2 linked regions of the Lentilactobacillus curieae genome follow. The protein of the gene in region 1 interacts with the protein of each later gene in a pairwise test. Links are inferred from orthologs where the notes say so. Each region holds a gene or a part of one and is shown on either strand. Other genes may lie near its edges.

Region 1 (5,988 bases):
TACTCTGAGTCACTGAGTGATCATGCTAGATTATTGGCGATGGGCACAAAATGGAATCCAAATCAGTATGCAGACGTAGTCAACGCTACAAATTATGTGCAGGCAGCCAAGGGATTGCAAACAGATGGCTATGCAACCGACCCAGCTTATACGCAGAAATTAATTCAAATAATCAAGACGTACAAATTATATCGATACGATGACTAGAGAGGATATTATTAAATGAAGCTATTAGAGGACAAAATTGCAAAAGACGGTACAGTTTTACCAGGCAACGTGTTAAAGGTTGATAACTTCCTTAACCACCAGGTTGATACCAAATTAATGGATGAGGTTGGAAAAGAATTTGCTCGTCTATTTAAAGATGAGGGAGTTACTAAGGTTGTTACCGTTGAATCATCAGGCATTGCCCCTGCCATGATGGCAGCTCTTCATTTAGGTGTACCGATGATTTTTGCGCGTAAGCACAAGAGTTTGACCCTAACTGATAACTTGTATACTGCTAGCGTTTATTCTTATACTAAACAAGTAAGTAATGACATTAGTGTTGATAAGAGATTCTTAGACTCTAATGACAAAATTTTGATTATTGATGACTTTTTGGCTAATGGCCAAGCCGTTTCAGGTTTGTTGGAAATTGCTAAAGTTGCTAACGTAGACGTTGCCGGAATTGGAATCGTAATCGAAAAGAGCTTCCAAAAAGGCCGCGAGATGATTGAAGAGGCTGGTGTTAGACTCGAATCATTGGCTCGAATTGCATCACTCGATGATGAAAAAGTCGAATTTGTAAAAGATTAATCGATAAATACCAGAAGAGGTAGTGAGAATGTTGGCGAATGAAAATGTTGTTTATCCAGGGCAAACAGTCGGAGTGATTGGTGAAAGTATTAGTAATCTTTCATTAATAACTACCGCTAAAAAAATGGGATTCAAGGTAGCTGTATACAGCAGCAACGAAAGTTCTGATATCATGCAAGTTTCTGATTTTCAGTACATGGGTGACTACACTGATAAATCCTCATTAAAAATGTTTGCTGAAAGATGTGACGCAGTTATCTATAATGATGACCAAATTGGTTCAGACATCGTCGACTATCTTTCTCAGTACACCAGAGTTCCTCAAAATACTGATTTACTCGACATTAACCAGGATCGGTTAATTGAACGTAGTTTTTTTGAGACGCTAAACATGAATATGGCTCCGTACGCAACGATTATCGAACTGGAGGATATTTACCAGGCAATCAATTCAATCGGCTATCCTGCCATTTTAAAGCCCATTCAGAGGGGACTATTAGGTGGCCAAGAACTTTACATTGAAAAACAGAGTGACATTGTAAAGGCATCTGGGATGCTTGATGTTGGGACATACATCCTGGAATCATATGTAAAGCACGATATTGACTATTCGGTAGTTGTGACTCGGGGTGAGAATTCTGATCGGGTAATCTTCCCAGTTATTGAGGATATTTACCAACGTTCTCGCTTAATCACAGCATTTACGCCTGCAAAAATCGAGTCAGGATTAGAAAAAGAAATGATTCGGATTGCTAATGAAATTGCCAATAACTTGGACTATGTTGGTACGTTTGAAGTTTCTTTCTATGTTTCTGAAAACGGGTCGATTTATGTAAACAAAATCGCTCCTAATATGGGAATTGCCGGCTCAGTTTTTGAATACGCACTGAGTGTTGATCAATTTGAACAACATCTCCGGGCAATTGCTGGGTTACCTTTGATGAAACCGATTGTCGGAATTCCTACTGTTTTACAAACTATCAATGAACAAGATTACGGCAGAATTCAAACTCAATGGGTAATCAAAGATAATTGGCACTTCAACTTTTATGGCTTAAATGATGGCCGTCACGGAACAATCGGTCACATTTTAATTCCAACTGAGTCGATTGCCAAAACGTTGATGCAAATTGAAGGAACCAATATTTGGAACAATATTGATTTTGAAGCAAAATATAAAAAAATGGACTAAGTCGGCGTCGTGCCGGCTTTTTTGCTTGCTTTTTGAAAAGCAGCAGTGAGGCTTTTCTGGTATAATTGATTGGATAATTGTGCGAGAGGATGGACAGTAATTTGGCTGATTCAGATTTAATTAAGGGACTAAATACAGAGCAACGCGATGCAGTTTTACACACAGAAGGTCCAGTGCTAATTATGGCTGGGGCAGGTAGTGGTAAAACTCGGGTGTTGACTCATAGAATTGCCTACATAATTGAGAGTAGGAACGTGATGCCATGGAATATTCTGGCCATCACATTTACGAACAAAGCAGCTAAAGAAATGCGCGAACGGGTTTCAGCATTACTCGATGAGAGTGGTAATGATGTTTGGGTGTCAACTTTTCATGCTCTTTGTGTGCGTATTTTAAGAAGAAATATTGATTTATTAGGGTACAACCGAGCATTTACGATTGCCGATCCTAGTGAACAGCGGACGTTGGTAAAGCGAATTTTGAATGATATGAACGTTGATACCAAGAAGTTCGACCCACGGTCAATTTTGTCTGCAATTTCAAACGCCAAGAACGACATGCTGGATCCTGAAGGTTTTAGAAAAAATGCCCGTGGACCATTTGAAGAGATGGTGGCAGATGTCTACGACCGTTACCAAGCAGAGCTTAAGCAAAACCAGTCACTTGATTTTGACGATTTGATCATGATGACGATTGAACTCTTTGACCAACATAAGGATGTTCTGGAGTTCTACCAAGATAAGTTTAAATATATTCACGTTGATGAGTATCAGGATACTAACGAAGCCCAGTACCAATTAGTGACGTTACTTTCACAAAAGTATCGCAATATTTGTGTGGTTGGGGATGCTGACCAGAGTATTTATGGTTGGCGTGGAGCTAACATGCAAAATATATTGAACTTTAAGGATGATTACAAAGATGCTCATGTGACTATGCTTGAGCAAAATTATCGTTCTACAAAGACGATATTGGATGCAGCTAACGCTGTGATTGCCAATAATGATAATCGTGAGGATAAGAATCTGTGGACTGAAAATAATCAGGGAGACAGAATTTCGTATTATCGTGGTCAGACTGAAAATGATGAAGCCCGTTTTGTGGTTTCTAACATCCAAGAAGAAGTTAATAAAGATGGCCAAAACTATGGCAGTATTGCGATTCTTTACAGAACAAATGCTCAATCACGTGTAATGGAAGAAACATTACTCAAGTCAAACATCCCATACACCATGGTTGGTGGGCATAAGTTCTATGATCGTAAAGAAATTCGGGATGTTCTTTCATATTTAACACTGATTGCTAATCCAAATGACTCGATGGGATTTGAACGAGTTGTGAATGAACCTAAACGGGGAATTGGCCCAACCAGTGTTGATAAGCTACGAAGATTTGCAAATGATCACTCGTGGAGTTTGCTAGAGGCTTCTTTGAATGTTGACTTAGCAAATGAGATTTCTGCGAGGGCAAAGAATTCACTCTACCAGTTTGCTGATACGATGGATAAGATTGCTAAAGACGCAAAAGACTTGTCAGTTTCTGATATCACTGAGGCTTTGTTAGATAAAAGTGGGTACCTAGATGCCTTGAAGAGTTCTAAAACGTTGGAAGCTCAATCAAGAGTGGAAAACTTGGAAGAATTTATGTCAGTTACCAAAAAATATGATGACGAGAATCAACAAGCTACTGGAATTGATAACTTAGTCGACTTCCTTAGCGATTTAGCCTTAGTTTCAGATCAAGATGATGTTGATGAAGAATCATCAGCGGTTACGTTGATGACTTTGCATGCTGCTAAGGGACTAGAATTTCCCGTTGTGTTTATCATGGGAATGGAAGAGGGATTATTCCCACTTGGTAGAGCTGCTGCTGATGAAGAGGAATTACAAGAAGAGCGTCGGTTAGCTTATGTTGGAATTACCCGTGCCAAGAAAAAACTCTACATTACCAACGCTTATTCACGGACTCTTTATGGTCGCCGGCAAAATAATCCACAATCAAGGTTTATTGATGAAATTACACCTGATTTGATTCAGTATGAAAATGTTGGCAATGACAGCGGTCCAATTAAGACGCCATTTGATCGTAAGACTGAGCGGGCTTTTTCAACCCCATATCATCGTCCAAGCCAAACGGTTGAAAAACCAAAGGGCTCTGGAGCTGATAAGAAGAGATGGAATGTGGGCGATAAGGTATCACATAAAGCATGGGGAATCGGTACAGTGGTCAAAGTTTCTGGTACCGGTGAAGATATGGAATTAGACATTGCTTTTGATTCTCAAGGAATTAAACTGTTGTTGGCTGCATTTGCGCCAATTCAAAAACAAGAATAAAAGGGGTTTGTAAGATGGCAACTGCAAATATGAATGAAAACTCAGCGAGGGTTCAAGCAGAAGAGCTACGAACAAAATTGAATAAGTGGGCAGATGAGTATTATACGTATGATGCCCCTAGCGTTGAAGATTCTGAATATGATGCAGTCTATCAACAGTTAGTTTATTTGGAAACGCAATATCCAGCCATTATTACCCCAGATTCTCCTACTCAAAAAGTTGGAGATCATACGCTACCAGGGTTCAGTAAAGTGCCACATGATATCCCAATGTTATCTTTAGGAGATGTGTTCTCAGAACAGGAACTAGCAGACTTTGTGGACAGACTGACTAAGTCAGATAACGTGAACTTTGAATATAATTGCGAATTAAAAATTGATGGGCTAGCAATTTCTTTGCGATATGAACAAGGCAAGCTAGTCCAAGGATCTACTAGAGGAAATGGCCAGATTGGTGAAGATATCACCGAGAATTTGAAGACTATCAAATCAATTCCCCGCAAACTAACAAGACCAATCAATATTGAAGTTCGTGGTGAATGTTATATGCCTAAGTCTTCATTTGTTAGTTTGAATGAACAACGGCAAAGGGATGGTCAAACACCATTCGCAAATCCTCGTAACGCAGCTGCTGGTAGCTTACGGCAGCTTGATTCTAAGGAAACGGCCAAGCGAAAATTAAGTACGTTTATGTATAACGTTGCCGATTATGATGACTTATTGACTGATACTCAAAGCGGGCTGCTTGAAGAATTAAAGGAGCTAGGTTTTAACACTAATCCATCTTCGCAAGTGGCACATTCGATGGCAGAAATCGATGCGTATATTGATGAGTACCAAGAAAAACGGGATAGTTTGGAATATGGAATTGATGGAATCGTTATTAAAGTTAATTCACTACCGACTCAAAGGAAGTTAGGCGCAACGGTTAAAGTCCCTCGCTGGGCAATTGCATATAAATTTCCACCAGAAGAGGCCCAGACAGTCGTTCGGGACATTGAGTGGACGGTTGGCAGAACCGGAGTGGTTACCCCAACTGCCGTGATGGATCCAGTGACCTTGGCGGGAACAACTGTTGCTAGGGCTTCACTTCATAACCCTGACTATTTAAATGAGAAAGGGATTCGGATTGGCGATACAGTGGAGCTGCATAAAGCTGGCGATATTATTCCAGAAATCTCGAAATATATTCCAGAAAAACGGCCAGCAGATAGCGTTGCTTATGAAATTCCAACCCAATGTCCATCTTGTGGTTCAGAGCTGGTTCATCTCGATGATGAGGTTGCCTTACGGTGCATCAACCCCAAGTGTCCAGCACAATTGGCGGAGGGGTTGACTCACTTTGCTTCACGGAATGCGATGAATATAGATGGATTAGGTCCTAAAATCATTGCTCAACTTTTCCAAAAACAATTGGTTGACGATGTTAGTGGGTTATACACATTGAGTGTGCAGGACTTGTTAACACTTGATAAATTCGGTGAAAAGTCTGCAACCAACCTGATTAGTGCAATCGAAAATAGTCGTGAAAATTCTTTGGAACGATTGCTATTTGGTTTAGGAATTCGTCATGTTGGTGCCAAAGCTGCACGGTTAATTGCCCAAAAGTTTAAAGATATTGATGAGATTATCAAAGCTAGTGCGCCGGACATTGCAGAAATTGATA
Region 2 (3,771 bases), 1.3 Mb from region 1 along the record:
CTAGTTCAAGAAGCACAGAAAATGGCTGGAGTTGGCGCCCAGGTCGCTTCTGAAATTGCTGAAAACAAGATTATGTCACTTGATGCACCTATTGGTAGAGTTGCAGCACCCGACAGTGTCTTCCCATTTGCAATGGCTGAAAACGACTGGCTACCAAATGCAGACGATATCGAAGAAAAAGTACGTGAAATCTTGAATTACTAATTCTAAATAAGAAAGGAAGTTTGACCCTATGGCTTACAAGTTTAAACTCCCAGAGCTAGGAGAAGGAATGGCCGAAGGTGAAGTTGCTACTTGGCTAGTTAAACCAGGTGACACCGTTAAAGAAGATGATCCTTTAGTTGAAATTCAAAACGATAAATCAGTTTCTGAATTGCCTTCACCAGTTGCAGGTACAATCAAAGAAATTCAAAAACAAGAGGGGGAAACTGCAGAGATCGGTGACGTTTTAGTTGTTATCGACGACGGTTCTGCTGACACCGGCGATGATGAGGCTCCAGCCGCTTCAGCTGAACAAGCAGCTCCAGCCGCTGAGGCAAGTCCAGCTCCAGCAGCTGATGCAGCACCCGCACCTGCAGCAAGCAGTGCAATTCCTGCCGCTGCGGATCCAAATAAGCTGGTTCTCGCAATGCCTTCAGTTCGTCAATATGCTCGTGACAAAGGAATTGATATTTCAGTTGTTCCTGCTACTGGAAACCATGGCCAAGTTACGAAGGCTGATATTGATGGATTTAATGGCGGTGCTGCCCCAGCTGCTGCAGCTGCTCCTACACAAGCTGCTGCCCCTGCCACATCAGGCGACAAGCCAGCAGGCGCTCCAATTCAACCATACTCATCTTCAGCACCTGAACTTGAAACTCGTGAAAAGATGTCAATGACCAGAAAAGCGATTGCTAAGCAAATGCGCTTATCTAAGGATATTGCTCCTCACGTTACATCATTTGATGATGTTGAAGTCACAGCTTTGATGGCCAACCGTAAGCGCTACAAAGAAATGGCAAAGGATCGTGATATTCACTTAACATTCTTGCCATACGTTGTTAAAGCATTGGTTGCCGTTATGAAAGCTTATCCAGAATTGAATGCATCAATCGATGACACTACCCAAGAAGTTGTTTACAAGCACTACTACAACGTTGGTATTGCAACTAACACTGAACATGGACTTTACGTTCCAAACGTTAAGAATGCAGATTCAAAGGGTATGTTTGAAATTGCTAAGGAAATTACTGAAAACACCCAAGCTGCATATGACAATAAGTTGTCTGCAGACAAGATGAGCGGTGGTTCAATCACAATTAGTAACGTTGGTTCAATTGGTGGTGGCTGGTTCACTCCAGTTATCAATTATCCTGAAGTTGCAATTTTGGGTGTTGGTAAAATTGCCAAGGAACCATATGTTGATGACGATGGTGAAATTAAAGTCGGCAACATGTTGAAGCTATCATTAAGTTACGATCACCGTTTAATTGATGGTGCATTGGCTCAAAACGCTCTAAACATGTTGAACAAATTGCTTCATGATCCAGATATGCTATTGATGGAAGGATGATTGAATAATGGCTGATGCTGAAAAGAAAGAAACGGTTATTATCGGAGCTGGACCTGGTGGCTATGTTGCTGCCATTCGGGCTTCCGAACTTGGCCAAAAAGTTACGTTGATTGAAAGATCAGATACACTTGGCGGTGTATGTCTAAATGTTGGCTGTGTTCCTTCAAAAGCATTGATTGCTGCTGGACATCACCTGCAAGAAGCTAATGATTCCAGTGAATATGGAATTACAAGCAAGGGTGCTACAATTGATTTTTCAAAAACTCAAGAATGGAAACAACACGACGTTGTTGACCGGATGACTAATGGTGTTTCGATGTTACTTAAGAAGCACAAAGTTGAAGTTATTCAAGGTGAAGCTGTTTTGGACAGTGATACTCGTTTACGGGTTATGCCTGTAGGTCCTCGCCAATTTATGGATAATAACAATGGTCAAGTGATCGATTTTGATAACTTGATCATCGCAAGTGGTTCACATCCAATTGAAATTCCTGGTTTCAAATTTGAGGGCAGGGTAATTGACTCAACTGGTGGTTTGAACTTGCCAGAAGTTCCCAAAGAATTTGTAGTTATCGGTGGTGGTTACGTTGGTACTGAACTTGCCGGAGCATACGCAAATCTAGGAGCTCACGTAACAATCATTGAAGGAACTGATTCGATTCTTGCTGGCTTTACCAAGGATATGGTAGCTGTCGTCTTGAAACAGTTAAAAGCAAAGGGTGTCGATGTGATTACCGGTGCTAAGGCTAAATCTTCAGCACAAGATGACAAGAGCGTTACTGTTACCTATGAAGCCGATGGTAAGGAAGCAACTATTACTGCAGATTACTGCATGGTTACAGTTGGTCGTAAACCAAATACTGACGAGCTTGGCTTGGAATACACTAAGGTCGAATTAGATGACCGTGGATTAGTTAAAACAGATGAACAGGGTAGAACCGCATCAGAGCACATCTTTGCAATTGGAGATATTGCTTCAGGTCCAGCTCTTGCTCACAAGGCATTCTTCCAAGGAAAGGTCGCTGCTGGTGCAATTGCTGGTAACAAGACTGCTAACGACTACATTGGCGTACCTGCAGTTTGCTTCTCTGACCCAGAACTAGCGGTTGTTGGGTTAACTGAAGCACAAGCAAAGGACCAAGGACTAGAAGTAAAGACGGCTAAATTCCCATTTGCTGGTAATGCTAGGGCTGTTTCTCTTTATGAAGCTGACGGATTTGTTCGTTTGATTTTCACAAAGGATGAAGGAACAGTACTTGGTGGGGAAGTTGTTGGCCCTGGTGCAAGTGACTTGATTGCTGAACTTAGTTTGGCAGTAAATGGGCGCATGAACGTTGAAGATATTTCATTAACGATTCATCCACACCCAACTTTGAGCGAACCAATTCAAGAAGCTGCAGACATTGCTCTTGGATTCCCAACTCACGTTTAATACCAAGAAAAATTAATACCAATCAAAAAAACTCGAAAAGTCATTTGGCTTTCCGAGTTTTTTATTTACAAGTTTGTGAAATTCCTTTTGTATATTCATAAGGTAGCTTATAATTAAATTAATAAAATTTTGGAGAGTACAAAATGGCAGAAAATTATGAATACCCTTTAATTGAAGGAATAAGTGTTTCTGAAATTTCTGATTTAATTGCTTTTTATAACGCTGTAGAAGCTGCCTACGAAACTAATCGGGGAATTGCCCGAGATGATTTTAAAATGGCTTACGATCGGTTTAGGGACATTGTGCCGGCAAAATCAGAGCAGCGCCAACTACAAAAGAAGTTTGCTGAGGCATCTGGATTTGAAGCATATACCGTAATTAAGCAATTCGAACAGACTGATGCAAAATTCATTAAAGTTGGTGACGATAATGAATAGTGATGAATTAAAGGACACCGTGAAGGTTGTTAGAAACTGGCTGGTTGAAGCTCGGGATAATGTATTAAGAAAAATTGATTCCAGGCTAAAAGTCGACACCAAAAGTGGTAGAAGTGATTTGGTAACTAACATTGACCGGGCGAACGAACAGTTTTTCGTTAGTAAGATTCGCCAATTTGATCCAGAAGCGAAAATTCTAGGAGAAGAAGGTTTTGGTGACCAAGTTGACAACATTGATGGCAGGATATGGATTGTTGATCCAATTGACGGCACGATGAACTTTGTCAAACAGCGAAACCACTTTGCCATGATGATTAGCCTTTATATCGATGGTCAAGGAGTTTTGGGGT

The links. The genes of interacting proteins can lie anywhere in the genome.
Region 2: the proteins of pcrA (region 1) and lpdA interact in binary tests that used the Escherichia coli proteins (3 or more experiments, as listed by UniProt). The link is inferred for Lentilactobacillus curieae from one-to-one orthologs.

What each region holds. Positions count from the first base shown.
Region 1 is NZ_CP018906.1:1,384,115-1,390,102, forward strand. Bases 1,696-4,701 are described here. They hold pcrA (DNA helicase PcrA), read left to right. Parts: upstream 1,696-2,079; coding sequence 2,080-4,323; downstream 4,324-4,701. Other genes in these bases: PL11_RS06690 (ATP-grasp domain-containing protein), read left to right, coding at 1,696-1,990; ligA (NAD-dependent DNA ligase LigA), read left to right, coding at 4,338-4,701. Also shown: PL11_RS06680 (glycoside hydrolase family 73 protein), read left to right, coding at 1-207; PL11_RS06685 (xanthine phosphoribosyltransferase), read left to right, coding at 223-798; more of PL11_RS06690, read left to right, coding at 827-1,695; more of ligA, read left to right, coding at 4,702-5,988. UniProt on the Escherichia coli protein: A helicase with DNA-dependent ATPase activity. Unwinds DNA duplexes with 3'-5' polarity. Translocates on single-stranded DNA with 3'-5' polarity. Initiates unwinding more efficiently from a nicked substrate than double-stranded DNA.
Region 2 is NZ_CP018906.1:103,799-107,569, reverse strand. What follows is about bases 901-3,771. They hold lpdA (dihydrolipoyl dehydrogenase), read left to right. Parts: upstream 901-1,559; coding sequence 1,560-2,984; downstream 2,985-3,771. Other genes in these bases: PL11_RS00590 (inositol monophosphatase family protein), read left to right, coding at 3,414-3,771; PL11_RS00595 (UPF0223 family protein), read left to right, coding at 3,128-3,421; PL11_RS00605 (2-oxo acid dehydrogenase subunit E2), read left to right, coding at 901-1,552. Also shown: PL11_RS00610 (alpha-ketoacid dehydrogenase subunit beta), read left to right, coding at 1-204; more of PL11_RS00605, read left to right, coding at 233-900. UniProt on the Escherichia coli protein: Lipoamide dehydrogenase is a component of the glycine cleavage system as well as of the alpha-ketoacid dehydrogenase complexes.